DNA from 4 places in the Rhizobium sp. 01N447_2 genome. Region 2 is predicted to be linked to each of the others. Evidence: riboswitches for the same ligand, from Rfam matches in the RefSeq annotation. Region 2 holds a riboswitch; each other region holds the start of a gene.
The links. Region 2 has a riboswitch for cobalamin ahead of nrdH (glutaredoxin-like protein NrdH). Riboswitches for the same ligand answer to the same signal wherever they lie in the genome.
Positions count from the first base shown of each region.

Region 1: another riboswitch for cobalamin. It lies ahead of cobU (bifunctional adenosylcobinamide kinase/adenosylcobinamide-phosphate guanylyltransferase); the one in region 2 lies ahead of nrdH (glutaredoxin-like protein NrdH).
Region 3: another riboswitch for cobalamin. It lies ahead of fdhA (formaldehyde dehydrogenase, glutathione-independent); the one in region 2 lies ahead of nrdH (glutaredoxin-like protein NrdH).
Region 4: another riboswitch for cobalamin. It lies ahead of bluB (5,6-dimethylbenzimidazole synthase); the one in region 2 lies ahead of nrdH (glutaredoxin-like protein NrdH).

Region 1 is NZ_JBFTQY010000018.1:412-6,159, forward strand. Features, by position in the region: partial or broken gene AC1ECN_RS14735 (cobaltochelatase subunit CobN) at 1-2,311, opposite strand, end outside; gene cobW (cobalamin biosynthesis protein CobW) at 2,316-3,365, opposite strand; gene cobU (bifunctional adenosylcobinamide kinase/adenosylcobinamide-phosphate guanylyltransferase) at 3,370-3,894, opposite strand; cobalamin riboswitch at 4,332-4,728, opposite strand; gene AC1ECN_RS14750 (chloride channel protein) at 4,982-5,748, shown strand, end outside.
Region 2 is NZ_JBFTQY010000069.1:2,343-10,381, reverse strand. Features, by position in the region: gene metE (5-methyltetrahydropteroyltriglutamate--homocysteine S-methyltransferase) at 1-952, shown strand, start outside; cobalamin riboswitch at 1,125-1,350, shown strand; gene nrdH (glutaredoxin-like protein NrdH) at 1,632-1,853, shown strand; gene nrdI (class Ib ribonucleoside-diphosphate reductase assembly flavoprotein NrdI) at 1,863-2,267, shown strand; gene nrdE (class 1b ribonucleoside-diphosphate reductase subunit alpha) at 2,246-4,450, shown strand; gene nrdF (class 1b ribonucleoside-diphosphate reductase subunit beta) at 4,648-5,622, shown strand; gene AC1ECN_RS30890 (adenylate/guanylate cyclase domain-containing protein) at 5,726-6,949, shown strand; gene queE (7-carboxy-7-deazaguanine synthase QueE) at 6,954-7,682, opposite strand; gene queD (6-carboxytetrahydropterin synthase QueD) at 7,679-8,035, opposite strand; gene queC (7-cyano-7-deazaguanine synthase QueC) at 8,035-8,039, opposite strand, start outside.
Region 3 is NZ_JBFTQY010000017.1:93,988-102,026, reverse strand. Features, by position in the region: gene AC1ECN_RS14075 (carnitine 3-dehydrogenase) at 1-1,276, opposite strand, end outside; gene bcoG (3-dehydrocarnitine:acetyl-CoA trimethylamine transferase BcoG) at 1,284-2,186, opposite strand; gene AC1ECN_RS14065 (GlxA family transcriptional regulator) at 2,185-3,285, shown strand; gene AC1ECN_RS14060 (LysR substrate-binding domain-containing protein) at 3,260-4,135, opposite strand; gene AC1ECN_RS14055 (DMT family transporter) at 4,248-5,171, shown strand; cobalamin riboswitch at 5,312-5,512, shown strand; gene fdhA (formaldehyde dehydrogenase, glutathione-independent) at 5,732-6,922, shown strand; gene AC1ECN_RS14045 (transporter substrate-binding domain-containing protein) at 6,996-7,802, opposite strand; gene AC1ECN_RS14040 (putative bifunctional diguanylate cyclase/phosphodiesterase) at 7,908-8,039, shown strand, end outside.
Region 4 is NZ_JBFTQY010000022.1:9,915-17,953, forward strand. Features, by position in the region: gene AC1ECN_RS17395 (NADP-dependent malic enzyme) at 1-1,014, shown strand, start outside; gene AC1ECN_RS17400 (ribonuclease H family protein) at 1,186-1,719, opposite strand; gene AC1ECN_RS17405 (DUF2865 domain-containing protein) at 2,099-3,187, shown strand; gene bluB (5,6-dimethylbenzimidazole synthase) at 3,263-3,952, opposite strand; cobalamin riboswitch at 3,995-4,182, opposite strand; gene AC1ECN_RS17415 (DHA2 family efflux MFS transporter permease subunit) at 4,360-5,763, shown strand; gene AC1ECN_RS17420 (HAMP domain-containing methyl-accepting chemotaxis protein) at 6,045-7,919, shown strand; gene AC1ECN_RS17425 (hypothetical protein) at 7,980-8,039, shown strand, end outside.

The DNA of each region.
Region 1 (5,748 bases), on a different contig from region 2:
CCGTCAAGAGCCGTCCTTCGGGCGACACACCGAACACATGCAACCCATCGCGGATCTGCATTTCTTTGAGGTCGCAGAGATAGGCGTCGAGCTTCTTCAGCGCCTCGCCCTCGCTTTCGCCCTTGGCAATGCCCGCATCCCGGTCGAGGCCGATATCGGCGACGAGCTCAAGGATTTGGCGGCTGAGCAGCCGGATGCGGCGGGGATCGCCGCCGGATGCTTCGTAATATTCGTCGACCAGCGCCTCCAGATCCTTGAGTGGCCCGTAGCTCTCGGCCCGCGTCAGCGGCGGCGTCAGGTGATCGATGATGACGGCTGCACTGCGGCGCTTGGCCTGCGTGCCCTCGCCCGGATCGTTGACGATGAAGGGATAGAGATGCGGCAGCGGCCCGAGGATCGCCTCGGGATAGCAGCTTTCCGACAGCGCCAGCGCCTTGCCCGGCAGCCATTCGAGATTGCCGTGCTTGCCCATATGGATGACGGCATGGGCGCCGAATTCGCGGCGCAGGAAAGCGTAGAAGGCGAGATAACCGTGCGGCGGCACGAGATCCGGCGAATGATAACTCTCTTTCGGATCGATATTGTAACCGCGTGCTGGCTGGATGCCGACGAGCATTTCGCCGAAGCGCGCAAAAGACAGGGCGAAGACGCCTTCGCGAAAATACGGATCATCTTCGGGATCGCCCCAGCGGGCCCTCACCTCATCCTGAATCTTATTGGGAAGAGATTCCAGGAAGCTGTTGTACAGACTCAGGGAAAGCGTCTCGCGTATGATCTTTCCGTCGGAACCGGAATTGGTCGGCCCTTCCATCAGATGCCGGATCAGCGCATCGCCGTCGGCGGGAATCTCGGCGACCGGATACCCCGCCGATCGCATAGCCTTCAGCACCTCGATGGTGCCGGCCGGCGTATCCAAGCCGACGCCGTTGCCGAGCCGACCGTCCCGGTTCGGATAATTTGCCATGACGAGCGCGATGCGTCGGTCGCCGGCGGAAGTCTTCCGCAGCCGCGCCCAATTGGCGGCCAGCTCCGCCGTATAGCGCACCCGGCCGGCATCGGCCTGGCTGGCGACGATATTCGTCTCGACCAGCGCATCGTAGCGCGCCGCCGTCTTGAAGGAGACCGCCCGCGCCAGCACCCGGCCATCGACTTCAGGCAGTGCCACGTTCATGCCGAGATCGCGTGCAGACAAGCCTTGCGAGGAAGCTGCCCATACCTCCCTCGACGAGGCCGACAGGATCGCCTGCAGCACGATCGCCTCATTCGCCTCCAGCACCGTCGGCTGCCGGTCCGCACCCGGTGCCGAGACCGCAAAGCCCGTCGTGTTGATGACAACGTCGGGTTTCAACGCCGAAAATACGCTTTCGAGAATGCCGGTGGAGACAGGATCCTTGAGACTATAGGCAAAGACCGGCAGCGGGCGGAGGCCGAGTAACGTCAGCGCCTCGATGAGAGCTTCGATCGGCCCGGTCTCGCCGCTTTGGACGAGGGCGCGGTAGAAGGAAATGGCGACTGTCGGCTTCTCGGCTTGCTCCCTCTTCTCCCCAGCGGGGGTCCGAAGGACGGGTTGAGACCCGTGGCTCAACCCTGGTCGGTGGCCCGAAGGGTCGGATGAGGGGGTGACTCGACAAACTCTGGCGTCCCAATCCTGCTGCTCGCTCCCTCCGTCGCTCGCCCCCCTCATCTGCCCTGCCGGGCATCTTCTCCCCGCTGGGGAGAAGAGGGAATCGGTAACCCGCCGCCACTCCTCGACCCCGATCAGCCCCCGCCCCGGCCACCAAATACCTGCCTTCATCAAAGGCACCGCGGGCGCCGGCTTCTCGGCTCCCGACAGCATCGCCCCGGCATGGTCGAGAAAAGCCTGCGCGTTGGCATCGCCGCCCTCGATCAGATAGGCCCAGAGCGCGTTGAGATCGTCGAGATCAACATTGGAGAAAGGCACCAGCCCCGCATCCGGCCTGGCATCGCCCGGCAGCACGGCGATCAGCGCACCGGCGCGGGCAGCCGCCGCATGCAGCGCTTCCAGCGCGTAGTGGAAATAGCTGGCGCCGCCGAGTGCGCGGACGATAATCAGCTTCGCATGCCGCGCCGTGCGCTCGACATAGGTATCGACCGACATCGGATGCTTCAGGCTCATCAAGCTGGCGAGCCGGAGCGAAGGCCCCGCCCCGCGATCGCGATGGGCGGCCGCGATCGCAGCAAGCTCGCTGTCGGCAGCCGACAGGAACAGGATATCGCCCGGCGTCTGCCCGAGGTCGATTGCCTCCTCGCCGTCGCTGATCGTTCCCTGTTGAGCCAGAAGCAGATGCATCGGGTTACGCCAGCGCTTCGATCGCCGCCCTCACCGTGTCCTGATCCATTTCGTGCAGGCCGATGACGACAAGGCGCGTGGCGCGCTTTTCGCTCGCGCCCCACGCACGGTCGAAATAATGGTCGATACGGCTGCCGACGGCCTGGAGCTGCAGGCGCATCGGCTTGCCCGAGACGTCGACGAAACCCTTGAGGCGCAGCACGTCATGGGCAGCAATGATACCCTTCAGCGCTTCGACGAAGCCGGCGGGATCGGCAATGGGTCCGAGATCGACGACGAAGCTGTCGAATTCGTCATGGTCGTGCGGCGCACCGTCTTCATGCTCCAGCTCGTGATGCGACTTGCGATTGGCGACATCGTCCTCCGTGCCGATGCCGAGGCCGAGCAGGATGCCGGCCGACACCTCGCCGTTCCTCGCCTCGATCATCATGGGCTTGCGCACCGTGCGGGAGGCGACCTCGTCTCGCACCCTGATAAGCCCGGCAGCATCGATCAGGTCTGTCTTGTTGAGCACGATGAGGTCGGCGCAGGTCAGCTGATCCTCGAACAGCTCCTCGATCGGGCTTTCGTGATCGAGCGATTCATCTTCGGCGCGGCGCGCATCGACCGCATCATGGTCGTCGGCGAAGCGGCCGGCGGCAACGGCAGCGCTATCGACCACCGTGATGACGCCGTCGACGGTCACCTGGGTGCGAATGTCGGGCCAGTTGAAGGCGGCGACCAGCGGCTGCGGCAAAGCAAGGCCAGAAGTCTCGATGACGATATGGTCGGGCCGCTGCTCGCGCTCGAGCAGCTTCGTCATCGTCGGAATGAAATCATCCGCAACAGTGCAGCAAATGCAGCCGTTGGTGAGTTCGATGATGTCGTCCTCGGTGCAATTCTCCGCACCGCAGCCCTTCAGCACGTCGCCGTCGACGCCGAGATCGCCGAATTCGTTGATGATCAACGCGATCTTCTTGCCGCCGGCATTGGTGAGCAGGTTGCGGATCATCGTCGTCTTGCCGGCGCCGAGGAATCCGGTGATGACGGTTGCGGGAATCTTCTGCTGGTTCATGGACTTAACCCTTCATTTTCAGCGACAGGCCTGCCGCGATGAAATAAACTTCGGCGGCCTTCGCCGCTATCGATTGGTGCAGCCGGCCGGCATGATCGCGAAAATCCCGCGCCATGCGATTGTCGGGCACGATGCCGAGGCCGACCTCGTTGGAAACGAAAACGAGCCGCGCCTTCGCGGCGGGCAGGAAATTGGCAAGAACGGCAAATTCCGCCGCCATGTTCCGCTCCTCCATCATCAGATTGGTGACCCAGAGCGTCAGGCAGTCGATGAGGACGATGCGCTCCTTGCGGTCGATGGCGGTAAGCTTGCCGACGAGGTCGAGCGGCTCTTCATGCGTCGTCCAGGACGGACCGCGATCGGTCTTGTGCTGAGAGATGCGCGCCTGCATCTCCTCATCCCATGCCCGCCCCGTGGCAAGGTAGTGGCGATCAAGCCCAGTCGCCGTTACGAGGTCTTCGGCGAAACGGGATTTGCCGGAGCGTGCGCCGCCGAGGATGAAGACGGTGTTGGAGGCGGCGGCGATCATGTGCAAACGGTCCGCTGATCAGATAGGGCACGCCGTGTGGCCCCCCTCATCCGACCCTTCGGGCCACCTTCTCCCCGCTGGGGAGAAGAGCGAGCAAGCCTTAGTCCAAGGTCGTCTCTCTGACCTCTGCGGGATGAGAAAGACCGAGCCGTTGCGGCATACCGCTTCTCCCCAGCGGGGAGAAGGTGGCGGCAGACGGTTGAGGGGATGAGCGGCAAAGCCGCGAATGTGCTGAGCGCAAGTGAAGCGCAACAACGAAAGACCCACAGTTTTCCGTACCCAAGGACTTGGGCACACTGGATTCCTGTGACAAGCACAGGAATGAGGGAGGAGAGGAAAGCACCTCCCCGTCGCGCCGCACCAGGCCGCGCCGAATTCAATCGTTCAGCCAAGACAACCTCCGTGCTGGCAACGGGCATAGTGCCCAGGTGTGGGCTTCTCGCCCGGCACGCATGGCAGGTCTCCTGGCTCGCAGTTATCGGCCGCGATCGGGGCAGACCGGAAACCGGTCGCCCTGATCGTGCCAGCGGATCATCCTCGCCTTCCCGGCCGCATCAGTGAAAAGGTGGACGATTCGTAGACTTGAGAGGCGTCCGACCCCGGTTGATCACCATGCATATCCAGTGGCTTTTCCGGCATATCGCCTGTCCAGCCCGCCCGCACGATTGCAGGCTCCGAGCCGGAAGGGCTTGATGCCGGATGGAAGACCCTGACCGCTCTACAGTCGCGGGGTCGGCTGTGATGAAGGCGCCCGGCTTGGGTCCGCCCCGTCACATTCCCTTTTCATCCGGAAGGGCGTAACACCGATCCGGAACCATCCGTTATGTCAGGATGGTCAGTCGACCATCCGTTATCGGGATGGTTAGGCAAGCGCAGGGGTGAAGTCAACCGGCCTTGGCGGTCGACCAATTGACGGCCGGCCGGTATGCCTGCTCCAACACGACTTACTCTACCTAAAACATCGTCATTTATCAGAGACTTACGTCACAAATATTTATCCCGCCCGCCGGGTTTTCGCCGCAATTGCGTCGCAAGCGGACTGCGCCTTCGCCCTTGACCGGGCCTCTCCCTGCCTAGTTGTCTTGCCATGCTTATGAAATTGGATCGGCGCCGTTTCCGCGCGCTGCGTGTTTTCTTCGATCCGGGACGCCTGCGGGCGCTGACCCGCCGTAGCGAGGTTGGCCTGTCGCTGGCGGGCGCCGTCGTCGGCATCATCTCGGGTCTCGCCGTCACCGGCATGAGCTACGTCTCCAATGAGCTGCATCAGTTGGTCTTCGGCATTGCCGACAGCGAACGACTGAGCTCGTCCGAGATCGAGAGCAAGATGCTGCTGCTCACCGCCCCCGTCATCGGCGGCGCCCTGCTCGGCCTGCTGCTTTTCGTGCTGGCGAAACGGCGCAAGAAGCCGATGGTCGACCCGATCGAGGCCAATGCGCTGCATGGCGGCCGCCTGTCTCTGACCGACAGCATCATCGTTGCCGTGCAGAACCTGATCTCCAACGGTTTCGGCGCCTCGGTCGGCCTGGAGGCCGGCTATACCCAGCTTGCCGCCGGCCTCGCCTCGAAATTCGGCCTGAAGCTGCAGCTTCGCCGCTCGGACCTGCGCACCCTCGTTGGCTGCGGCGCGGCGGGCGCCATCGCCGCCGCCTTTAACGCGCCGCTGACCGGTGCTTTCTATGCCTTCGAGCTGATCATCGGCACCTATACGATCGTCTCGCTGACGCCTGTCGTCGTCTCCGCCCTTGTCTCCACCCTGATCGCAAGGTTACTCGCCGGCAGCGATTTCACCATCGATATCGGCAGCTTCGGCTCGGTCGTGCCGGCCGACTATATCCCGGCGCTGCTGCTCGGTGC
Region 2 (8,039 bases):
GCGCGCCGCCTATGCAAAGGGTGCGATGAGCGGCGCCGACTACGAGGCCTTCCTCAGAAAGGAGACTGAGTCGGCGATCCGTTGGCAGGAGGAGATCGGCCTCGATGTGCTCGTTCACGGCGAGTTCGAGCGTAACGACATGGTGCAGTATTTCGGCGAGCAGCTTTCCGGATTTGCTTTCACGCAGCATGCCTGGGTGCAGAGCTACGGTTCACGCTATGTCCGCCCGCCGATCATCTTCGGCGATGTCTCACGCCCGAAGCCGATGACGGTCGAATGGTGGCGTTATGCGCAGTCGCTGACGGAAAAGCCGGTGAAGGGCATGCTGACGGGACCAGTGACGATCCTCAACTGGTCCTTCGTCCGTGACGATCTTGCGCGCGCCGATGTCAGCCGGCAGATAGCGCTGGCGATTCGCGACGAGGTGACCGATCTCGAAAAGGCAGGCGCGGCAATGATCCAGATCGATGAGGCGGCACTTCGCGAAGGCCTGCCGCTGCGAAAGGCCGATTGGAAGACCTATCTGGACTGGGCGGTGGAAAGCTTTCACCTGTGCTCGACCGGCGTTGCCGATGAGACGCAGATCCACACGCATATGTGCTATTCGGAGTTCAACCAAATCATCGGCGCCATCGCCGCGATGGATGCCGACGTCATCTCCATTGAGACCTCACGTTCGAAGATGGAGCTGCTGGAAGCCTTCCGAAGCTACAAATATCCGAACGAGATCGGTCCCGGCGTTTACGACATCCATTCGCCGCGCGTTCCGGAGGTCGGTGAGATGACTGAGCTCATGCAGCTTGCCCGCGGGCGGCTTTCGGATGGGCGGTTGTGGGTCAATCCGGATTGCGGCCTGAAGACCCGCAAATGGGAAGAGGTGCGTCCGGCACTCGTCAACATGGTCGCCGCCGCGCGGGCGTTGCGAGCCGTGGGGTCGGGGAAGGGCGCTTAAATCTCCGCAACATCTCGAGGAGCCGGCTTTTGCCGGCTCCTTTTATGAACGGGCTCTCCACAGCGCTTTTCCGTTAAAGCTTCGTTATCCACATCATACACAGTCACGGCGATTCGCTGCCGCCGTTGCTGCGCTGCCACAACAACTTGTTGACGTCATCAGCGATTCGCGTACCATATCTAGTGTTCGAGGTTCCGTCGATTCGTGAGGATCGGCGGCTAAGACGGGAATACGGTGCGTTTCGCCATCATGGCGCGGCAATGCCGGAGCTGCCCCCGCAACTGTAAGCGGCGAGCAACTGTCCGATTTCAGGTCACTGGAGCATGATGCTCCGGGAAGGCTGGGGCAGGGTGCTTTGACCCGTGAGCCAGGAGACCTGCCTCGAACGAAACGTCCACGGGCGGGGTGTCCGGAAGGTCGCGTTGCATGGCTGCGGGGAATCTCCGCATCGCGTTTCGCAGGCCCGAGCCTCCGCCCCCGAAACCTTCGCATTGAGCCACTTCGGGGTGAAGTCATGTCAGTATCTCAGTTCAGGCCGTCACCCGCTAGAGGTAGAGGGCGGATCACGCCCAGCGGCTGAACGAGCCGCATCGCTGCAAAATACAGAGTGTTTTCGACGGATATCGCGAGATTTCCGATCGATGTCCTGCGTCCCAATCGCGTCGTCACGAGGAATATCATGACCATCACAGTCTACAGCAAGCCTGCCTGCGTCCAATGCACTGCCACCTACCGCGCCCTCGACCGGTTGGGCGTCGATTATGACATCGTCGATATTTCGCAGAATGCCGAAGCGCTCGATCGGGTCCGCAGCCTCGGCTACATGCAGGCGCCCGTCGTCATCGCCGGCGAGCAGCATTGGGCCGGCTTCCGTCCCGACATGATCAGCGCACTTTCCTGAGGAAAGGCGATGGCTCTGATCGTCTATTATTCCAGCCGGTCCGAGAACACCCATCGGTTCGTCGCCAAGCTCGGACTGCGCGCGGCGCGCATTCCGCCAAATGGCGCAGACGCGTTCCATATCAGCGAACCCTTCGTGCTGATCGTGCCGACCTATAGCGGCGACGGCGGCAAGGGCGCCGTTCCCAAGCAGGTGATCCGTTTCCTCAACGATACGGAAAACCGAGGACACATCCGCGGCGTGATTGCCGCGGGCAACAGCAATTTCGGCGAAACATACGGGCTCGCCGGCGACGTGATCTCAAAGAAGTGCCAGGTGCCTTACCTCTACAGGTTCGAACTGCTGGGCACAGAAGCGGATGTCGCCAACGTCAAACACGGAATGGAACGGTTTTGGACACGGGAACAACTCTGACGCGGGATGCGGGCGCAAAACCGCATAACACTTTTGCTCATCCCGCCGGCGAACGCCCTTTGAAAGCGGCGGAAACGCTCGACTACCACGCGCTGAATGCGATGCTGAACCTCTATGACGATCAGGGGCGGATCCAGCTCGACAAGGATCGAATGGCGGCCAAGCAGTATTTCCTGCAGCATGTGAACCAGAACACGGTGTTCTTTCACAATCTCCGGGAAAAGCTCGATTACCTCGTGACCGAGGGCTATTACGAGCAGGAGGTTCTCGACCAGTATTCCTTCAATTTCGTGCGGGATCTGTTCGACCAGGCCTATGCCAAGAAGTTCCGTTTCCCGACCTTCCTCGGCGCCTTCAAATATTACACCAGCTATACGCTGAAGACCTTCGACGGAAAGCGCTATCTCGAGCGCTATGAGGACCGCATCTGCATGGTGGCCCTGGCCTTGGCGCGCGGCGACGAGAGCCTTGCCCGCGACATGGTCGACGAGATCATTTCCGGCCGCTTCCAGCCGGCGACGCCGACCTTCCTCAATGCCGGTAAGAAGCAGCGCGGCGAACTGGTTTCCTGCTTTCTGCTGCGCGTCGAGGACAATATGGAATCGATCGGCCGGTCGATCAATTCGGCGCTGCAATTGTCGAAGCGCGGCGGCGGCGTGGCGCTGTCGCTGACGAATATCCGCGAGGCAGGCGCGCCGATCAAGCATATCGAGAACCAGTCCTCGGGCATCATCCCTGTCATGAAGCTGCTCGAAGACAGTTTTTCCTATGCCAACCAGCTCGGCGCACGGCAGGGCGCGGGGGCCGTCTATCTCAATGCCCATCACCCCGACATCATGCGCTTTCTCGACACCAAGCGCGAAAATGCCGACGAGAAGATCCGCATCAAGACGCTGTCGCTCGGCGTCGTCGTGCCCGATATCACCTTCGAACTCGCGAGGAACAACGAGGACATGTACCTGTTCTCGCCCTATGACGTGGAGCGCGTCTATGGCGTGCCCTTCACCGAGATTTCCGTGACGGAAAAGTACCGCGAGATGGCTGACGACGCCCGCATCTCCAAGAAGAAGATCAAGGCACGCGAATTCTTCCAGGTGCTTGCCGAAATCCAGTTCGAGAGCGGCTATCCCTACATCATGTTCGAGGACACGGTGAACCGGGCAAACCCGATCGCCGGACGTATTTCGATGAGCAATCTATGCTCGGAAATCCTGCAGGTGAGTGAGGCGAGCGAATATAACGACGACCTCTCCTACAAACATCTCGGCAAGGACATCTCCTGTAATCTCGGCTCGCTGAACATCGCGGCAGCGATGGATTCGGTCGATTTCGGCAAGACGATCGAGACCTCGATCCGGGCGTTGAGTGCTGTTTCCGACATGAGCCACATCTCCTCAGTCCCTTCGATCGAGAAGGGCAATGACGAGAGCCATGCGATCGGCCTCGGCCAGATGAATCTGCACGGCTACCTCGCCCGCGAACGCATCTTCTATGGCTCCGAGGAAGGCGTCGATTTCACCAACATCTATTTCTACACGGTGACCTACCACGCGATCCGCGCCTCGAATCTTTTGGCGGTCGAACGCGGCGCGAGCTTCAAGGGCTTTGAGAACTCGAAATATGCCTCCGGCGACTATTTCGACAAATATACCGACCGGCTCTGGGAGCCGGCGACGGAGAGGGTCAAGGCGCTGTTCGAGACGTCAGGCATTCACATTCCGACGCAGGAAGATTGGGTGGCGTTGAAGAAGGCGGTGATGGCCTCCGGCCTCTATAACCAGAACCTGCAAGCAGTGCCGCCGACAGGGTCGATCTCTTATATCAATCACTCGACCTCCTCGATCCATCCGATCGTCTCGAAGATCGAGATCCGCAAGGAAGGCAAGATCGGCCGCGTCTATTATCCGGCGCCGTTCATGACCAACGACAATCTCGACTATTATCAGGATGCCTACGAGATCGGACCGGAGAAGATCATCGACACCTATGCGGCGGCGACCCAGCATGTCGACCAGGGCCTGTCACTGACCTTGTTCTTCCGCGACACGGCAACGACGCGCGACATCAACAAGGCGCAGATCCATGCCTGGAAGAAGGGCATCAAGACGATCTACTACATCCGCCTTCGCCAGATGGCGCTGTCCGGCACCGAGGTGCAGGGCTGCGTGTCTTGTACGCTGTAATTTGATATTTCGCTCCGGAGCATTTGCCCCTCACCCTAACCCTCTCCCCGTTTTGACGGGGAGAGGGGACTTGCCACACGAACCGGCAATAAAGACAGAAAAGGGTGCGGCATATCCCCTTCGCCCCGCTGGCGGGGAGAAGGTGCCGGCAGGCGGATGAGGGGCAAATCCGGACACATTTCTCAAGAGGGAACACAATGAACATGCAATTGAAGCCGGTCAGCCGCGTGCGCGCCATCAACTGGAACCGCATCGAGGACGACAAGGATCTCGAAGTCTGGAACCGGCTCACCGGCAATTTCTGGCTGCCGGAAAAAGTGCCGCTTTCCAACGACATTCCCTCCTGGGCAACGCTGACGCCGGCCGAGCAGCAGCTGACTATCCGCGTTTTCACTGGATTGACGCTGCTCGACACGATCCAGAACGGCGTCGGTTCCATCCGGCTGATGGAGGATGCGGTAACGCCGCATGAGGAGGCGGTGCTTTCCAACGTCTCCTTCATGGAGGCGGTGCATGCGCGCTCCTATTCGTCGATCTTCTCGACGCTGTGCTCGACGCCCGATGTCGACGATGCCTATCGCTGGTCGGAGGAGAACGAATTCCTGCAGCGGAAATCGGCGCTGATCATGGAGCAGTATCGCTCCGGCGATCCGTTGAAGAAGAAGGTTGCGAGCGTTTTTCTCGAAAGCTTCCTGTTCTATTCCGGCTTCTACCTGCCGATGTACTGGTCGAGCCGGGCCAAGCTGACCAACACGGCCGACATGATCCGGCTGATCATCCGCGACGAGGCGGTGCACGGCTATTATATCGGCTACAAGTTCCAGCGCGAGCTGGAGCGGCTCAGCGAGGAACGGAAGCAGGAGATCAAGGATTTCGCCTTCGAACTGCTGCTCGAACTCTACGACAACGAGGCGAAATATACCGAAGCGCTCTATGACGGCGTCGGGCTGACCGAGGACGTCAAGAAATTCCTGCATTACAATGCCAATAAGGCGCTGATGAACCTTGGCTACGAGGCGCTGTTCCCGGCTGAGGCCTGCAAGGTCAATCCGGCGATCCTGTCGGCGCTTTCGCCGAATGCCGACGAGAACCACGACTTCTTCTCCGGCTCCGGTTCCTCCTATGTCATCGGCAAGGCGGTGGCGACCGAGGACGAGGACTGGGATTTCTGAGGCTTGATCGCCGTCTGCCTCTTATCATTTGCTCTCTCATCGCCCACATTCAGCGGAAATAAATTCGGTCCTCGCCAATGATGTGGCGTAGCGGGAGTTTTTGATGCAATCCATTTCGAACAAGGCCGGGACTGTCGTCGAGGCGGGCGAAGGCGTCTGGCCGATCCGCAGAAGACGGATTCTCGACTGGCTGGTGAACGAGACGCGCGGTGAGCGGTTCATCGACAATATCCTGGTGGAAATGTGCGAGAAGCTGCTGGCGGCAGGGGTGCCGGTGGCGCGGGCGACATTGCATTTCAGGACGAACCATCCGCAATGGATAGGCGCCCGCATCCTCTGGAAGGAAGGCCTGGCAGAGGCGAAGATCAACACATTTGCCTATGGTGTCGAAAACACGCCGGAGTTCCTGAAGAGTCCCGTCAACGCGATCCATCAGGGTTCGGAGGAGGTGCGTAGACATCTGGAAGGCACAGCCGACAGCGACGAGGATTCATTCTATCAGGAACTGCGCGATGACGGCCTCACGGAGTATATCGCCTGGCCGCTCGAGCATACTTTCGGCAAACGGCATGTCGCGACATTTTCGACCAGCCGGCCGGGCGGTTTTACCAGCGAGCATGTCAATTTCCTGCGCGATCTGCTGCCGGCCCTGACCCTCGTCAGCGAAATCCGGCTGAAGAACATCATGGCGCGTACGCTGCTGCAGACCTATGTCGGACCGCATGCGAGCGAACAGATTCTGTCGGGCGTCACGACGCGCGGCAGCGGCGCGACTGTCGGTGCGGCAATCATGATCTGCGACCTGCGCGACTTTACGGCGATCTCCGATCTCTGGCCGCGTGACGATGTCATCCATCTGCTCAACGATTATTTCGACGCCATGTCGGATCCGATCGAACGGTATGGCGGAGAAATCCTGAAGTTCATGGGCGACGGATTGCTGGCGATCTTCCCGTTAGCCAAGGAAACCGCCTGCCTCGATCTGCTGCAGGCGATCCGCGAAGGGCAGGCGTTGATGGCGCAATTGAACCAGCAGTATGCGGGCAACGGACGCGAACCGCTGCGCTACGGCGTCGGGGTGCATGTCGGCGACGTCATGTACGGCAATATCGGCTCGCGCCGGCGGCTGGATTTCACCGTCATCGGTCCGGCGGTCAATGTTGCCTCGCGGCTGGAAACCCTGACCAAGGAGGTCAAGCGTCCGGTGCTCTTGTCGCGGGCCTTCGTCGAAATGGCGGGCTGCGCGAAAGACATGGACAGCCTCGGCACCTTCCCACTGCGCGGGCTCGGCGAGCCGGTCGATGTTTTCGCCTTTCCGGAGCGCTAGACACTTATACTCCCCGCTTGTTTCCCCAAAGCAGCACATGCAGTTGAGGTAGCACACGGGCTGCAAACCATTGGTCGGCTGTTACTTTTGCGACAAGCCAGTGCATCCGATCCATCACGCCGTCGATATCAATGCGCGCGTCATCGTCATCGGGAGGCGGCGGCGTATGATTGCCGGGCTGAAGGAACAAGGGAATTTGGGGATAGCGCTGACCCGCGCACTGGGCGAATTCGTAGTCGGCATCGTCGAAGACGACGATCTTCAATGCGACCTCCGGTCCGCCGGCAGCCAGTTGAAGGCAGTTATCCACCTGATCCCAATCCGTCAGCATTCCGCTTGATGGCGGCTTGGGGCTGACGACCAGGACGTCGAGATCGCGAAACCAGGCCTGGGCTACGCTTCCCTGTGTTTCCAGGGCAAAGCGGTATCCTTGCGAATGGCCAAGCTCGATCAGTGGCCTTAAGGGCTGTATCGCCGGATTGCCTCCGGAAAGGGAAACCGTCAGTGGCTTTCCCCCAGAGAGTTCCGTGACCTTATGCCAGATCGCCTCAGTGGACATGGGAATCCATTGATCCCGGAACGCGCTGTCGACCGCGTGAAGACTGTCGCACCAGGAGCACCGGTAGTCACAGCCACCTGTTCTCACGAAAACCGTCGGCAGTCCGATCAAGGCACCTTCACCCTGTATGGTCGGGCCAAAGATTTCGCTGACGCGAATGCTCCCGACGCTCACGGCCTGTACTCCGCCCATGTTTTAGGGGTCTCGCTGACACGAACAGACGAGGTCTCCGGAAAGCGCGGCTTGCACCAGTCGTAAAAGTGCCTTGCCAGGAACTCGGAAGTGACTTTCGAATGGCCGAAGACGTCGTTCAGGTGACGATGATCGAGAGCTTCGTCGATATAGCGCTTGAGCGGCGAGAGGTCGTGATAATCACGGACGAAGCCATCATCATTCAGGCTTTCCGCAGCCAGCTCGACGATGACGATGTAGTTGTGACCGTGGAGCCGAGCGCATTGATGGTCGGCAGGCAGGTGATCCAATTGATGGGAGGCAGAGAGATGAAACTCCTTGGTGATGCGGTACATCAAC
Region 3 (8,039 bases), on a different contig from region 2:
CGTCGACGGAGAGGATCCGGCAGGTCGAATGAATCGCCTGCCCGAGCTTCGCCTCGCCGAGATGGCGGATGTGGGTTTCCACCGTGTAGTAGCTGTGTCCCGCCTCGACATAGGCGACGTCGACGCCGACGAGGCGCAGCAGCGCGTCCGAGGTATCGCCGAAAACCTGCAGGTAGCGGTGTTCGGTCATATGGCCGTTATAGTCGACCCAGGCAGGGCTGACTTTCGTCTCGACGAGCCTCAGCGGCTTCGACGGGTCGAAAGACGTCGTCGTCCCGCCGCCTTGTGCCCAGAGCGATTGCTCGAAGTCCTTCAGCAGCTTGCCGGCGCCCCAGCCCTTGCCGCCATCGCCGCCCTTGAGGGCCTGCAGGATGCCGACGAGGTTTTCATCGCGGATGCGTTCGAGTTCGCGGATCGACAGGTCGGCCGCCTGTTCGTCGGATTGCTGGCCGATCTTTTCGATCAGCGCATCGTCGAGATCGACGACATCGGTGAGCTTGGTCCAGGGCCAGGCAAGGCAGGGGCCGAACTGGGCGAGGAAGTGGCGCATGCCGGCCTCGCCGCCGGCGATGCGGTAGGTCTGGAACAGGCCCATCTGCGCCCATCGCAGGCCGAAAGAGTAGCGGATGACGTCATCAAGCGTCTCGACGGTGCAGATATCGTCGTGGATCAGCCACAGGGCCTCGCGCCAGAGCGCTTCGAGCAGCCGGTCGCCGACGAAAGCCTCGATCTCCTTGGCGATGTGGACGCCCTTCATGCCGATCGGCGGCAAGCGTTCCATCGCTGCCTTGATGGTCGCAGCCGAGGTCTTCTCGCCGCCGACGATTTCGACGAGCGGCAGCAGATAGACGGGATTATAGGGATGGGCGACGAAGAGGCGCGCGGGATGCTTCATGTCGCGCTGCAGATCGGTCGGCAGCAGACCTGACGTCGAAGAGCCGATCAGGGCGTCCGGCCGTGCCACGGCGTCGATCTCGTTCAGCACGCCACGCTTGAGGTCGAGCCTTTCCGGCACGCTTTCCTGAATCCAGTCGGCGCCGGCGACAGCCTCTTCCAGCGTCTCGCAGAAGGTGAGCCTGCCGCGCGGCGGCAGGGGTGCGCCGGTCAGCATGGCATAGGCTTTTTCGGCATTGGCGATGACTTCGCCGACGATGCGGCTCGCCTCCGGATGCGGGTCGAACACATCGACGTCGATCCCGGCCAGCAGGAAACGCGCGATCCATCCGCCGCCGATGACGCCGCCGCCGATGCATGCCGCCTTGTTGATCCCTGTCATGCAGCCCTCAGCGCTTCGTCAGTTTGAGTTTCTTGCGAACGTCTTCCGGACCGATGATCCGCGCACCCATGCCCTCGACCACCTGCACGGCCTTTTCGACGAGCTCAGCATTGGTGGCGAGCTGGCCCTTGCCGACGAAGAGGTTGTCCTCCAGGCCGACGCGCACGTTGCTGCCCGCCAGAACGGCTGCCGCTGGATAGGCCATGGCATTGCGGCCGATCGAAAAGGCCGAAAAAGTCCAGCTCTGAGGCACGTTGTTGACCATTGCCATGAAGGTATTGAGATCGTCGGGCGCACCCCATGGAATGCCCATACAGAGCTGGATCAGCACCGGATCTTCGATCAGGCCTTCCTCGGCAAGCTGCTTGGCAAACCAGAGATGGCCGGTGTCGAAGGCCTCGATCTCCGGCCGCACGCCGAGGTCCGTCATCTTCTTCGCCATCGCCCGCAGCATGGCCGGCGTGTTGGTCATGACATAGTCGCCGAGGTTGAAATTCATCGTGCCGCAGTCGAGCGTGCAGATTTCGGGCAGGCATTCGGCGACATGGCTGACGCGCTCGGTGGCGCCGGCCATATCCGTGCCCTTGGGGTTAAGGGGAAGGGGGCTTTCGACATCCCCGAAGATCAGATCCCCGCCCATGCCGGCGGTGAGATTGAGGACGACGTCGACATCGGCCGAGCGGATGCGGTCGGTGACTTCCCTGTAGAGATCGTTACGGCGGCTGGCGGAACCCGTTTCCGGATCGCGAACATGGCAGTGAACGACCGCGGCACCGGCCTTTGCCGCATCGATGGCGGACTCGGCGATCTGCTTGGGAGTGATCGGCACGTGGCTGGATCTGGACACCGTGTCGCCGGCGCCGGTGACGGCACAGGTGATGAAAACATCGCGGTTCATGGCAAGAGGCATGTTTTTGTTCTCCCTCGTCTTGTCTGCATTACGCGACAGGATCGGCGGCGATGCTTTGCATTTTTGGAGGCAATTGATACATTATCGGAAATCCGAGGAGGTGGCCTTGCTGGAACGATCGACGGAGCGGCTCGATATCGATCTTCTTATCCTGCCGGATGCGAACCTGATCCTGATCGCGTCGGTCATCGAGCCGCTGCGCGGCGCCAACCGCATCTCCGGCAGCGAGCTTTATCGCTGGCGGCTGCTCACGCCGGACGGAGCGCCGGTTCCGACCACCAGCGATATCGCGATACCCGCTAACGGGGTTTTCCAGGCGACCAGGGACGAAGCGCCGCTCTTCGTGCTTGCGAGTTACAACTGGCGCCGCAGCGCGACACCGGCGCTGAAGATGCAGCTCTCGCAGGCCGCTCGCTACCGCACGATGATTGCGGGCATCGAATCCGGCACATGGCTGCTGGCCGAGGCAAGCCTGCTCGACGGGTTGCCGGCGACCGTTCACTGGGAGGATTACGAGGATTTTGCGCTCGCCTATCCCGAGGTGCGGGCCGTCAAGGATCGTTTCGTCATCGATGCCAAGCGGCTGACGACCTCCGGTTCGCTTCCGACCGTGGACCTGATGCTTGAGGTGATAAGACGAAGGCAGGGTTATTCGCTGGCGCTCGAAGTCAGCCGGCTGTTCCGTTACGAGCAGCCCTCCTTCCATGCGGACGAGCAGCTTTCCGCAGCCTCGGCGGGGTTGCGCCTGCATGATCCCCGCGTGACGCAGGCGGTGCGGCTGATGGAGGAGCATGTCGAGCAGCCTCTAGTCCTCGCGCGGCTGGCCCGCAGGGTAGGCGTCAGCGCCCGGCATCTGCAGGATCTCTTCCAGCAGAGCATCGGCGCGCCGCCGCATGTGCATTATCTCGCGCTGCGCCTGAACGCGGCGCGCCGCAAGGTGATCGAGACGACAGCCTCCTTCGCCGACATCGCGGCAGCGACCGGCTTCAACTCAGCCTCTGCCTTTGCGAGAAGCTACCGGGCGAGTTTTTCCGAGAGCCCGTCGGAGACCCGGCGGCGTTTGCGCCGCCGCATCACACCATCGGAAGCGCCGGCATAGGCTGGAACGCTTCCCGCACCATATCGGCAAGTTCGCGCACAGCCTCGCTGGAACGGTAAGTGCTCCGACGGAGCACGACCTTGGAGGAATCGACCGGCGGAAAACCGTCTTCGGCAGTCAGCTCCCGGCAGCCGGGCGGAATGTTGCTGCGGCACAGCGTTGTGACGGCAAGGCCTGCGATCACGGCGTTCTTCAGCCCAGAGCCCGTATCGGCAATGAATGCGATCCGGTAGTTGCGGCCGATCTGCTCCAGCGACCGGAGCGCATAATCACGTGACCAGGTGGAGTTGCGATAGGTCGCAATGGGCAGGGGATCGATGTCGTGCAACCGATGGACCATGGATGTGACCCAGACTGTCGGATCGATGCAGATGACCTCGCCTTTGGTCTCATCGCTCCAGTCGAAAACGACGGCCAGATCGAGTTCGTCCCGCTCGAGGGCGGCGAGGTTGCGGACTGTATAGTCGCAGGACACGGTAACCTCGACGGCCGGGTGGCGAACGGCGAAAGCCGCGAGCGCCGCCGGCAACACCGTCTGGCTGTATTCCTCGGGAATTCCGATGCGCACAGGCCCATCCAGCGGCTTGCTGCGGATCGTCGCGGCGGCCTCGCTTAAGAGATCGATGATCCGGCGGGCGTAGGGCACGAGCTGTATGCCCGGGCGCGTGAGCAGCACGCCGCGGGCGCCCCGCTCGAAGAGAGTCTCGCCGATCGTCTCCTCGAGCCTCTTGATCTGGCTGCTGACGGCCGATTGCGTCCGCCCGATGCGCTGGGCGGCCGCGGAGAAATTGGAAGTCTCGGCAACGACCAGGAAGGTTCTGAGCAGGTCGCTCTCAATCGGCTCGTGCATGGGGAAGCCATTAAAAAACTCGATGACAGCTATCTCTACTATTCGTTTGCCTGATGTCAATTCTTGACGCACAAATAAGCCGCGTTCGACTTCCTTCTTTGAGAATATCTGCGTGACAATTGAAAATCCGGCCAGACGCCTCGCAGGCAGCGAGCACGAGAAGGGTGTGCTTCTCATCATTGCCGCGACACTTGCCTGGAGCGCGAGCGGCGTCTATTCGCGACTCCTGACGACCGACGTATGGACGGCGATCGCCTGGCGATCATTGTTCGGTGGCCTGTTCCTGCTGATCCCCTGCCTTTTCCTCGAAGGGGGCATCTCACGGCGGCAATGGCGATCCGTCTTCCATCCCACAGGTCTTGCCATGATCGCATGCCAGACCTTCAGTCAGGTATGCTTCATCGGGGCGCTTTACATGACCACCGTCGCCAATGTGACGATGATCTATGCGACCGCGCCCTTCATCGCGGCCATGCTCGGCTGGGTCATCCTCAAGGAGAGGGTCTCSAGGCGGACGTTGATTGCCGGCGGCATCTCGCTCTTCGGCGTCGCGGTCATCGTCGCCTCGTCGATCGGCGGCGGCACTGGTGTGGGAGATCTGCTGGCGCTCGGCATGACGGCGTCCTTCGCGCTCGTCATCATCATTCCGCGCATCAATCCCGGCGTGCCGAGCCTGCCTCCGACCGTCGTCAGCGCTTTCCTGACGCTGGCCATCTTTGCCCCGTTCGGTTCAGTCGGCTCGCTCGACCTGCACAACTGGGTCGTTCTCGCCGCCTTCGGTGCGACCAATTTCTCTCTCGCGCTGGTGCTCTTCCTTGCCGGGGCCAAGCGGATGCCGCCGGCCGAGGCGGCGCTGATCGGCACGATGGAAATTGTGCTCACGCCCTTCTGGGTGTGGCTGCTGTTTTCCGAACAGCCGCCCGTCGCCACCTTTTTCGGCGGCGCGATCATCCTCGGCGCCGTGCTCTGGCACACGGCCGTCGACTTCAACCGCAGCCGGCGCCCCTCGCGGCTAAAGTCTTTAGGCGGCGATTAAATCTTCCGGGACGAACCGGAAAACCGCCGTATTCGCGGGATCAATTATTTCCGCTACGCAGCGCTATTGCGACTTTGCGACTGTCGTCTTTGAGTTGCACCCATGTCGTTTTCTTGATCGCTGTTTTCCGTCAGGCATGGTTTGTTTGTAGTGTTCAAGGCGCTATCTCGCAAACTGGCGAAATGGACCATTGGGAAGCCGGCCCGACGCCGGCGCTGCCCCGCAGCGGTAGAAGAACTGAAATCCTCAAGGAAATCGCCGGATAGACATCCGGAAAGATATCGAGATGGATCGGAAGGAGATTCTGGAGCCGGAAACCAGCTCTTACGCAGCAGATCGACGGATTGCGGCAGACGGTCACGAGCGGAACGACAGGCAAAAACCGTGGCGTTCACTTCACTTCTGCATCCAATCTGTCCGTTTTGAAAATTCGAATATCGCCCGGTGCGGCGGTATCCTCGTGTTGTGGACACCGGGCTGCAGAGGAGGCAGGCCGGAGGGAAGTCGCCATCGACTGCATCGGTTGCAGATCGAGGCTTTCAAACAAGTGGGAGGAATCCATGAGCAAAAATAGAGGCGTCGTCTATCTCCGGCCGGGCAAGGTCGAAGTTCGCGACATCGACGACCCGAAGCTGGAAGCGCCCGACGGCCGCCGCATCGAACACGGCGTGATCCTTAAGGTGATCTCGACCAATATCTGCGGCTCCGATCAGCACATGGTCCGCGGCCGCACGACAGCGATGCCGGGCCTCATCCTCGGTCATGAAATCACCGGCGAGATCATCGAGAAAGGCATCGACGTCGAGATGCTCGAAATCGGCGATATCGTCTCGGTGCCTTTCAATGTCGCCTGCGGCCGCTGCCGCTGCTGCAAGTCTCAAGATACCGGTGTCTGCCTGACGGTAAACCCGGCCCGCGCCGGTGGCGCTTACGGTTATGTCGACATGGGTGGCTGGATCGGCGGACAGGCGCGCTATGTCACCATTCCCTACGCAGATTTCAACCTGRTGAAGATCCCCGATCGGGACAAGGCAATGGCGAAGATCCGGGATCTCACCATGCTCTCCGACATTCTGCCCACGGGCTTTCATGGCGCGGTGCGGGCAGGCGTTGGCGTCGGCTCGACCGTCTACGTGGCAGGCGCCGGCCCCGTCGGCCTTGCGGCTGCGGCTTCGGCTCGCATTCTCGGCGCCGCTGTCGTGATGATCGGTGATTTCAACAAGGACCGTCTGGCGCATGCGGCGAAGGTCGGTTTCGAGCCGATCGACCTGTCGAAGAGCGACCGTCTCGGCGACATGATTGCGCAGGTCGTCGGCATCAACGAGGTGGACAGCGCCATCGATGCGGTCGGCTTCGAGGCACGCGGCCATTCCGGCGGGGAACAGCCGGCGATCGTGCTCAATCAGATGATGGAGATTACCCGTGCCGCGGGTTCGATCGGCATTCCCGGCCTCTACGTTACCGAGGATCCGGGCGCCGTCGACAACGCTGCCAAGCACGGCAATCTGTCGCTCCGCTTCGGCCTCGGATGGGCCAAGGCGCAGTCCTTCCACACCGGCCAGACACCGGTGATCAAATATAATCGCCAGCTCATGCAGGCGATCCTCCACGACCGGCTGCCGATTGCCGATATCGTCAACGCCAAGGTCATCCCGCTCGACGATGCCGCCGCTGGATATGAGAGCTTCGACCATGGAGCAGCGACAAAATATATCCTCGATCCGCACGGAGAGGTCGCGAAAGCCGCGTAGCGCTCACGACCGAAGACAGGGATGGTCGGGCAACAGCCCGACCGTCCCGCATTCTCGAAAATCGGCCGGTGAATTACTGGATGCTGAACGGGAAATATTTGGCGTTGATCATGTCATAGGTCCCGTCCGCCTTGATGCTCTTCAGCGCTTCGTTCAGGCGCGTCAGACGCTCCTTGTCATCCAGGCGCAGCGCGATCCCGGCGCCTTCGCCAAAATATGTGATGTCGACCAGATCCGGCCCCTTGAACTCGCAGCAGCTTCCGGCCTTGGTGTTGGCAATCCAGTCGTAGATGGCGAGTTTATCCTCGAGGATAATGTCGACACTCCCATCCGCCAGCCCCTTGTATAATTCCGGCGAAGAGCGAAAAACCGTCTTCTTCATGTCCGGATAAAGATGGTTGGCATAGGATTCCTGCGCTGTCGACGACGTCACCCCAAGAATTTTGTCGCTGAGGGCGGCTGGGCTGACGTCACTGATCGACGAATCCTTCCGGGCGATGAACACCGACGGGCTGTTGTAATATTTTTCGGTAAAAGCAACCTTTTGACGCCGCTCAAGGCTCATCGACATGGATGAGATGATCGCGTCGTATTTGTCGGCAACGAGATCGGGGATGATGTCGTCCCACTTCTCGATGATAAATTGGCATTCGAACTTGCCAACCTCGCACAGCGCATTGGCAATATCGATGTCGAAGCCCTGAAGATTGTTATTTGCATCGAGATAGTTGAAGGGCGGAAATGCACCTTCGACGGCAATTCTCATCGGCATGCGATCTTGCGCAGCCAGCTGGAGCGGCAAGGCAGCGGCGAGAAGGATTCCCACCGCGCCCGTCATCAGGGCTCCGCGCACTATAGTGTGAAGGGATCTGCGCAACATCGTCGGGAGCTCCTTGGGGCGTATTCGATCTCGCCCCATAGTGCGCCGCAGCTTTTAATTCTACGTGAACGCTTCTTTGTTAGCGTCGACCAATGCGCCCGTGTCGTGGTGTTCAGGGGTCTAGGCTTGCAGATCGTTCTTCCTTCCAGCTCCAGCACGTTTCAGCAATCCTGGATCGCTTCGGGGAGGATTCTGTTTCTGATTGCCGTCAGCGGCCTTGGAGCGATCGGACTGGTC
Region 4 (8,039 bases), on a different contig from region 2:
CGCTTCGTCTTCCGCTCAGGCTTCGTCATGAAGCCGATCTTCACCGCGGCTAAGGCCGCCGAGCGCAAGCGCGTCATCTTTTCCGAAGGCGAGGACGAGCGCGTGCTGCGCGCCGCCCAGGTGCTGCTCGAGGAAGGCCTTGCCGAACCGATCCTGATCGGCCGCCCGCAAGTCATCGAGACACGCCTGAAGCGCTACGGCCTGCGCATTCGGCCGCTGCAGGATTTCGAGGTCATCAACCCGGAAGACGATCCGCGCTTCCGCGAATATGTCGATCTCTATTTCTCCCTCGTCGGCCGCCGCGGCGTCATCCCGGAAGCCGCCCGCACGATCGTGCGCACCAACACCACCGTCATCGGCGCGCTGGCGCTGAGGCGCGGCGAGGCCGATGCGCTGATCTGCGGCCTCGAAGGCCGTTACGAGAAGCATCTGCGCGACGTCCGCCTGATCATCGGCAAGCGCAAGGATGTCCGCGATTTCTCGGCCCTCAGCCTGATGATCTCGCAGCGCGGCGCTACCTTCTTCACCGACACCTATGTCACCTTCAATCCGACCGCCGAGGAGGTCGCCGAGGCGACGGTGCTGGCGGCCGAGGAAATCCGCCGTTTCGGCCTCACGCCGCGCGCCGCTCTGGTCTCGCATTCCAATTTCGGCTCGCGTGAATCCGAAAGCGCCACGAAGATGCGCAACGCCTTGCAGCTCGTACGCGAAGCCGCGCCCGACCTTGAGGTCGACGGTGAGATGCACGGCGAAAGCGCCATCACCGAGGCACTGCGCAAGCGCGTCATGCCGGACACGACCCTGCACGACGAGGCGAACCTCCTGGTCTTCCCGAACCTCGATGCCGCCAACATCACGCTTGGCGTGGTAAAGTCGATGACGGACGGCCTGCATGTTGGCCCGATCTTGCTCGGCACCGCCTTGCCCGCCCACATTCTCGCCCCCTCGGTCACCTCCCGCGGCGTCGTCAATATGGCGGCACTCGCCGTCGTCGAGGCATCGCAACCGGCCTGAGCCGGCTTAGACTGCTGACAAGTCGGCCAACTCCTCTTTCGTCATGCTCGGGCTTGTCCCGAGCATCTGCAGCCGGTTGATATCAAGCAGATATCACGCTGCGGGGCCTAGGATAAAATCTTTAGTACGAGCGGCCATCGAAGCCGCTCCGACATATGTCCTGATGCCATATCAGGCACCCCGCAACGACAGGCGTCCTCTATCCGCAAGCGCATCCGCGCGTTCGTTACCGGCAATGCCGGCATGGCCCTTGCACCAGGCAATGGTCACCAGAGCGTTCTGGGATAGTCGAAGATCGACTGCTTTCCAGAGTTCCACATTGCCGATCGTTCGGTTTCGGGCATTCCCATTGGGGTTGCCTTTCCTCCAGCCGTTGTTCCTCCATATATGCCGCCGGCTGTTGCAGCCTTTGACGGCATAGACGGAATCGGACCAGATGGTCGCGGGCTCGCCGCTTGTATCGCTGTTGATCCAGATTGCCGCCTTGAGGACGGCGGTCAATTCCATCGAATTATTGGCGGAGTCTTCGACGCCACCGAAGCCAGAGGCAATTTCCGCGGCATCACGATAAGCGACGAATGCCCAGCCCCCGTGCCCGGAACCGGGTTCATAGCAACCGTCCACGAAGACGTGGAGGCCGTGTTGGGCTTCGGGTATCCCGACTGTCGCTGCAGGGGAGCGGAGCTCGTTGGAAATGTCTGTCATTTTCGCCGTCCTTCTCGCCTTGGCCGCGCCCGCCGAAGTGGCTGGCCGATACCGTGCACGCGGTCGCCTGTAAACCCAACCGGCGCCGCAAGCGCGGCATTGGCCAGTCGTGCCGGATCCTGATGTCGCGCAACAGCTTGCCGATATGCTGGCGAACGAGAAGAAGAATCAAGCGCCGGAAAATTGAAAGAAGGAGGTCCCGCTTTTGGCGGCACAGCAGATTCCCCGACAGAGGGACCACCCGCATTTGCTGGATAAAATCGCGAAAATGCGCTAGGAATATCTCCAAGCTTATTAAGAGAAACACGCTAAGAGACAACGCGCGGCTATCGAGGCCGCAATCGACCGATCGATTCTTTGCTCATTCCGGGACGACGCCGTGAAACGCCGAAACCTGTCTCTTGCCCTCCTCCTTGCCTTCGCAGCGCCCGCCGCGGCGCAGACAACTACTATCTGTGAGGATCTGCGCGGTCGCTTGGCCGACCTGCCGCGGTCGATCGGCAATAACAACGGCCCGGAAGTGCGCCAATATGCCAGCGCCATGGCCGAGCAGAACCTCGAGCTGCGCAAGGTCCGCAACGAGCTGCGCGGCAACGGCTGCACCTCGGGCAGCATGGTCGTCATCGGCGGCGAGAATGCCGATTATTGCGCCGAGCTCTCGCAGTCCGAAGCCCGCATGATCGACAACATCCGCTATCTCCAGGACCGCCGCGACGAGCTGGCCGGCCAGAACGGCGCCGATGACGGCGCGCGGCGCGAACTGATTGCCGCTCTCGACCGCAATGGCTGCAACAGCGAAAACTTCTATGCCCCGAGCGATCGCAGCGCCAACGAACCGGCTCCGAGCGTCGAGGAACAGGCGATGCGCACCGATACCTTCATTCCGCTCGGCGGCGGTGACGAGGTCGATCCGCGTTACGGCGTGCCGCGGGCCGAGATGCTATCTCCGGTCAGCACCATGTGCGTGCGCAGCTGCGACGGCGGCTTCTTCCCGATCAGCTCGAACGCCACGTCGGTCGATTTCGGCCGCGACGCCCAGACCTGCGCCAAGATGTGCCCGGGCATCGAGACCGAACTATTCTATCGTGACGTGACGAGCACCGAAGCCTCGAACATGATCTCGGTCGCAACGGGCACGCCCTACAGCGCCATGAAAAATGCCTTTGCCTACAAGAACCGCACGCCCGGGGAAAAATCCTCCTGCGCCTGCAATCTCACCGCCTATTATGAGGAGATGCGCTCCAAGCAGGCGGTGAGCGAACCGCCGCAGCAGGGCTCCATCACCACCATCCGCACCAATCCCCCGGCGAAGGATGCCGCCGCGCCGCAACCATCCGTTCCCGAGCGCCCCTACGATCCCACGCAGAACCGCGTCCGTCAGGTCGGCCCGCAGTTTCTGGCCGGCGATCAGGGCTCGATCGACCTCGCCAATCCGGCAACGCCGGGCCCGCAGCCACAACAGCAGTGATATCAAATCATGCCACCCAAAACTGCGCAGCGGTTTTGGGACTACGACATGCATCTTCGATGCGACGCGCTTGATTTAGGGCTCGCTCCGTCCCCATCCATCATGAAAGACGAGTTCATCGAGCGGCAGCCGCTGCCGCCAGCCTTTGACGGAGAGTTCCGGCTCGTCATAGAGCCGATCGACGAAACCGGCACAGAGCCAGGCGACCACCTCGATATGCTCGGGTATGCCGAGAATGCTCTTCAGGTCGCCTTCATGAAAGATGCTGACCCAGCCGATGCCGACCCCTTCCGCCCGCGCCGCAAGCCAGAGGTTCTGGATGGCGCAGACTGTGGAATAGCTATCCATCCTCGGATTGTGCGTGCGCCCCAACACTACGCTGCCACTGCGCGTGGGATCGCAGGTCACGCATATGCCGAGCGGCGCCTCGACAATGCCTTCGAGCTTGAGCGAGCGGTAGGCCTGCCGCCGTTCGCCTTCGAACATCAGCGCCGCCTCCTCATTGGCCCTCGCAAAAGCATCCCGGACGCGCGCCTGCACGGTTGCGCTTTTCACCAGAATGAAATTCCACGGCTGCATGAAGCCGACTGAGGGCGCGTGGTGGGCGGCCGTCAGCAGCCGCTGCACAAGTTCGTCCGGCAAGGGATCGGGCAGGAACTGGCTGCGGACGTCCCGCCGCGTCATGATCGCATGATAGACGGCCTCGCGTTCGGCCAAAGAAAAACCGGACGCCACCGAAAGGGCATCCTCATCAAAGGGTCGCATCGTCAAATCCCCAACAACGCAACCGCCCCGCCGTCCGCGCGGATCGGTCTATCTTGCCAGGCCGGTCTTCTGACTGGGCGTCATCCGTCTGCCGCAGCCTTCCCGGCAAGAAGCCAGTGGCGTGATGAAGCGGCAAACGTCGGCCTTACAGCGTTGGGCACGTTCCGGCTTTGCACCGGATTCCCGATTCTCCCGCCTTACCGGCGGGCACCTGACGGCGCATCTATTTCAGGAAAGCGCGGCTGCGGCAAGGCGGCCCGCATGACGCCGCCGATACGCTGCATGCGACATCGATTTCATGGACAGAGGCGCATTGCTGCCTTAGAAACAAACCGATCCTGACCGACGCCCATGGCGCCGCACTTTTTCTCTTTGCATTTCGGTTGCCCGTGCCCCGCCTCACGCCCATGATCCTTGCGGTCGCCCTGTTCATGGAACAGATGGATTCCACCGTGATCGCCACCAGCCTGCCGGCAATCGCCGCCGATATCGGTACCTCGCCGATCGCGCTGAAGCTTGCCGTCACGAGTTATCTCGTGGCGCTGGCGATCTTCATCCCGATCAGCGGCTGGATGTCCGATCGTTTCGGCGCGCGCAACATTTTCCGCATGGCGATCTTCGTTTTCATGATCGGCTCGATCGCCTGCGCCTTTTCCAACTCGATCACAGCCTTCGTCGTCTCGCGCCTGATTCAGGGCGCCGGCGGCTCGATGATGACGCCGGTCAGCCGCTTGCTGCTGGTCCGGGGAACACCGCGCCACGAACTCGTCGATGCCATGGCCTGGCTCACCATCCCCGCCCTGATCGGCCCGATCATGGGTCCGCCGATCGGCGGTTTCCTCACCACCTACCTCACCTGGCACTGGATCTTCTGGATCAACGTCCCGATCGGCGTGCTCGGCATCATCCTCGTCACCCGTTTCCTGCCGGCGGTCGAGCCGCGCAGTCCGCGGCCGATGGACTTCCCCGGCTTCTGCCTTTGCGGCATAGGCTTCTCCGGCTTCGTCTTCGGCCTGTCGGTGATCAGCCTGCCGGCCGTGCCCGTCATCTACGGTTATGCCACGGTTGCAATCGGCATCCTTGCCGGCCTCCTCTATCTCCTGCATGCCCGCCGCGCACCCAATCCGCTTCTCGACCCGAAGATGTTCCGTTACCCGATGTTCCGGGCGGCGATCCTCGGCGCCTCGAATTTCCGCATGGGGCTCGGCGCCCTGCCCTTCCTGATGCCATTGATGCTGCAGCTCGGCTTCGGCCTGACGCCGCTGCAATCGGGCTCGGTCACCTTCGTCAGCGCGCTCGGCTCCATGGGCTCGAAATTCGCCGCCTCGCGCACCTTCAAGGCGTTCGGCTTCCGCACCGTCATATCAATCACCACTTTGCTGGCGGCGATCTTCCTCGGCATCAACGGCCTTTTCACCGCCGAGACGCCGCTGTTCCTGATCATGGCCTGCCTGCTGATCGGCGGCCTGTTCCGCTCCATGGCTTTCTCGGGCGTCAACGCCATGGCCTTCGGCGATGTCGACGACGCCGACAGCAGCCAGGCAACCGCGATCAATGCCGTTGCCCAGCGTATCTCCATGGCGATGGGTGTGGCGATCGCCGGCGGCATCCTCGAAATTTCGAGCAGCTTTCACGACGGCAGGCTGCTGGTCTCGGATTTCCACGTCGCCTTCTTCAGCGTCTCGGCGATTTCGGCGCTGGCCTGTATCACCTTCCTGCGCCTGCCGCGCGATGCCGGGGCGGAACTGACGGCGCGTGGCCGCAAGCGCCGGCACGCCGAGCCCGAAGAGGCCGTGGCGGAAAATAGCTGATCGAGACAGATCTGCCTGGCGCGATGGAAGCATTCCTCACCCGCCGGTTCGCAAGACTCGGCGCCGGCAGACGCCAGGGTGAAATGACCCGCGTGTACCCCAGCACCCCATTCTACTTTATGATTTATTCACACATCAAATACACACTGCGTTTGCGCGTTTTGGGTCGCAATTCGGACATGGGCATGAGGGCTCGTGATGTGATCGTCAGCGTCGATGCCCGTATTGATACGCCAGTCGGGAACATGTCCGACTGAGCCGCAATTCTAGGCCGCCGCGGAATGTTCCAATTTTTGAAGACGATGCCTCTGACCGCCAAGCTGGCGGCGATTATCGTTGCCGTGAACCTCTGCGGCATTTCCGCTTTCGCCACCTATACCTGGATGTACGAAACCCGGGCCTTGATCGATGGCGCCAAGGCGAACTGGTCCAAGGATGCCGAGCAATTTGCATCTCTGGCAGCGGGCGGCGTGAAATGGGGGAAGGCGAACGCCGTTCGAGAGGCTTATTCGCTCTATCGCGACGACCCCTCGCTCGATCTCGTGCAGTTTGCCGCATTCAACGCTGAACCTGCCGCCGTCGATACCTGGGCGCGCGATGGCGTTAGTGGGTTGCCCGCACCAGCCGATCTGGCGAAGAGCCTCAGCGCGAAACCGGAAAAGACCACCATCGATGACGGTAGAATATCTGCCGGCGTCGTGACGATCATCGCGCCGCTCCCGCTGGATAAGTCGGGCAAGGCCACCGGTTACATCGTCACGAACTGGTCCGTCGAAAAAATCGCTTCCGAAGTCAGGCAGAAAGTTCTCATTTCGCTGCTCACGCAGTCCGCGATCACCGCCATGGCCGTCGTTGCCTTCCTTCTCGCCATGCGCAGCCTGGTCGGCCGGCCCATCAGGGTGATCAGCGAACGGATCAGCGCGCTGCAGAAAGGCGATCTGGTCTCACCCGTCACCTACAGGGAAAACGGCGATGAAATCGGCTTTCTGGCGCGGGCCCTGGAAGTTTTCCGCCACGAGGCGATTGCCAAGGTCGAAAGAGAGCAGGCCGCCGCCGAGCAGAGTGCTTCGCTCGACGCCGAGCGGGCGCGCAACGCAATGTTGACGGAAGAGGCCAGCAACACGCAGCGGCTGGTGATGCACGCTCTTGAAAATGCCTTGGAACAGCTCGCCGCGGGCGACTTTTCGATACATCTGGCCGATGTCGGTCCTGAATTCGATAAGTTGCGGCAGGATTTCAACAACATGGTCGATGCGGTCGCAGCCGCTCTGACAGAGATCAAGACCGCCTCCGTGGCTGTCGAAACCGGCTCGAGCGAGCTGGCGACCTCCGCGGATCAGCTCGCAAGACGGACCGAGCAACAGGCAGCCGCATTGGAAGAGACCGCCGCCGCACTGGATGAGGTGACCACGACGGTCAGGACATCGTCGCAACGGGCTGAAAATGCCGGGCAGCTGGTCGAGGAGACGAAGCGGAGCGCCCATGTCTCGGCGACGGTGGTGCGCGATGCGATCGGGGCGATGGACCGGATCCAAACCTCGTCGAGCCAGATCGGCCGCATCATCGGCGTCATCGACGAGATTGCCTTCCAGACGAACCTGCTGGCGCTGAATGCCGGCGTCGAGGCGGCGCGCGCCGGCGAGGCCGGCAAGGGTTTTGCGGTCGTTGCGCAGGAAGTGCGTGAACTCGCCCAGCGGTCGGCAAATGCCGCAAAGGAAATCAAGAACCTGATCAACGTATCCGGCCAGGAAGTTGCCGCGGGCGTCGGGCTGGTGAACGAAACCGGTGACGCCCTGCTGAAGATCGAGGAGCAGATCAACCGCATCAGCGATAGCATCGCTTCCATCGTCCAATCCTATCGCGAACAGGCGACGGGCCTGCAGGAAATCAACAGCGCGATCAACCAGATGGATCAGACGACACAGCAGAACGCGGCAATGGTCGAGGAAACCAACGCGGCCTGCCACGAACTGCTGTCGCAAGGACGCCTTCTGCAGGACTCGGCCGGCAGGTTCGTCGTCGGTGCGTCTACCGCCAGCCAGCCCAAACCCGTTCAAGCCGCCCGCCAAGCTCGTCCCGAGCCCAGAGCCTTCGCGCAGCGTCATGCAGGAAGTGCCGCCGTTGCCGCTGCTCCCGGTGCCTGGGAGGAGTTCTGACGTCGTCTGCATCCGATAAGCCTTAGTTCTCAGCAACCTATAATCAGGAAGGAAACGCTTATGAAGAAAATCGTGCCCGCATTTCTTTTGGCCTGCACCGCATTTGCCATGCCCATGGGC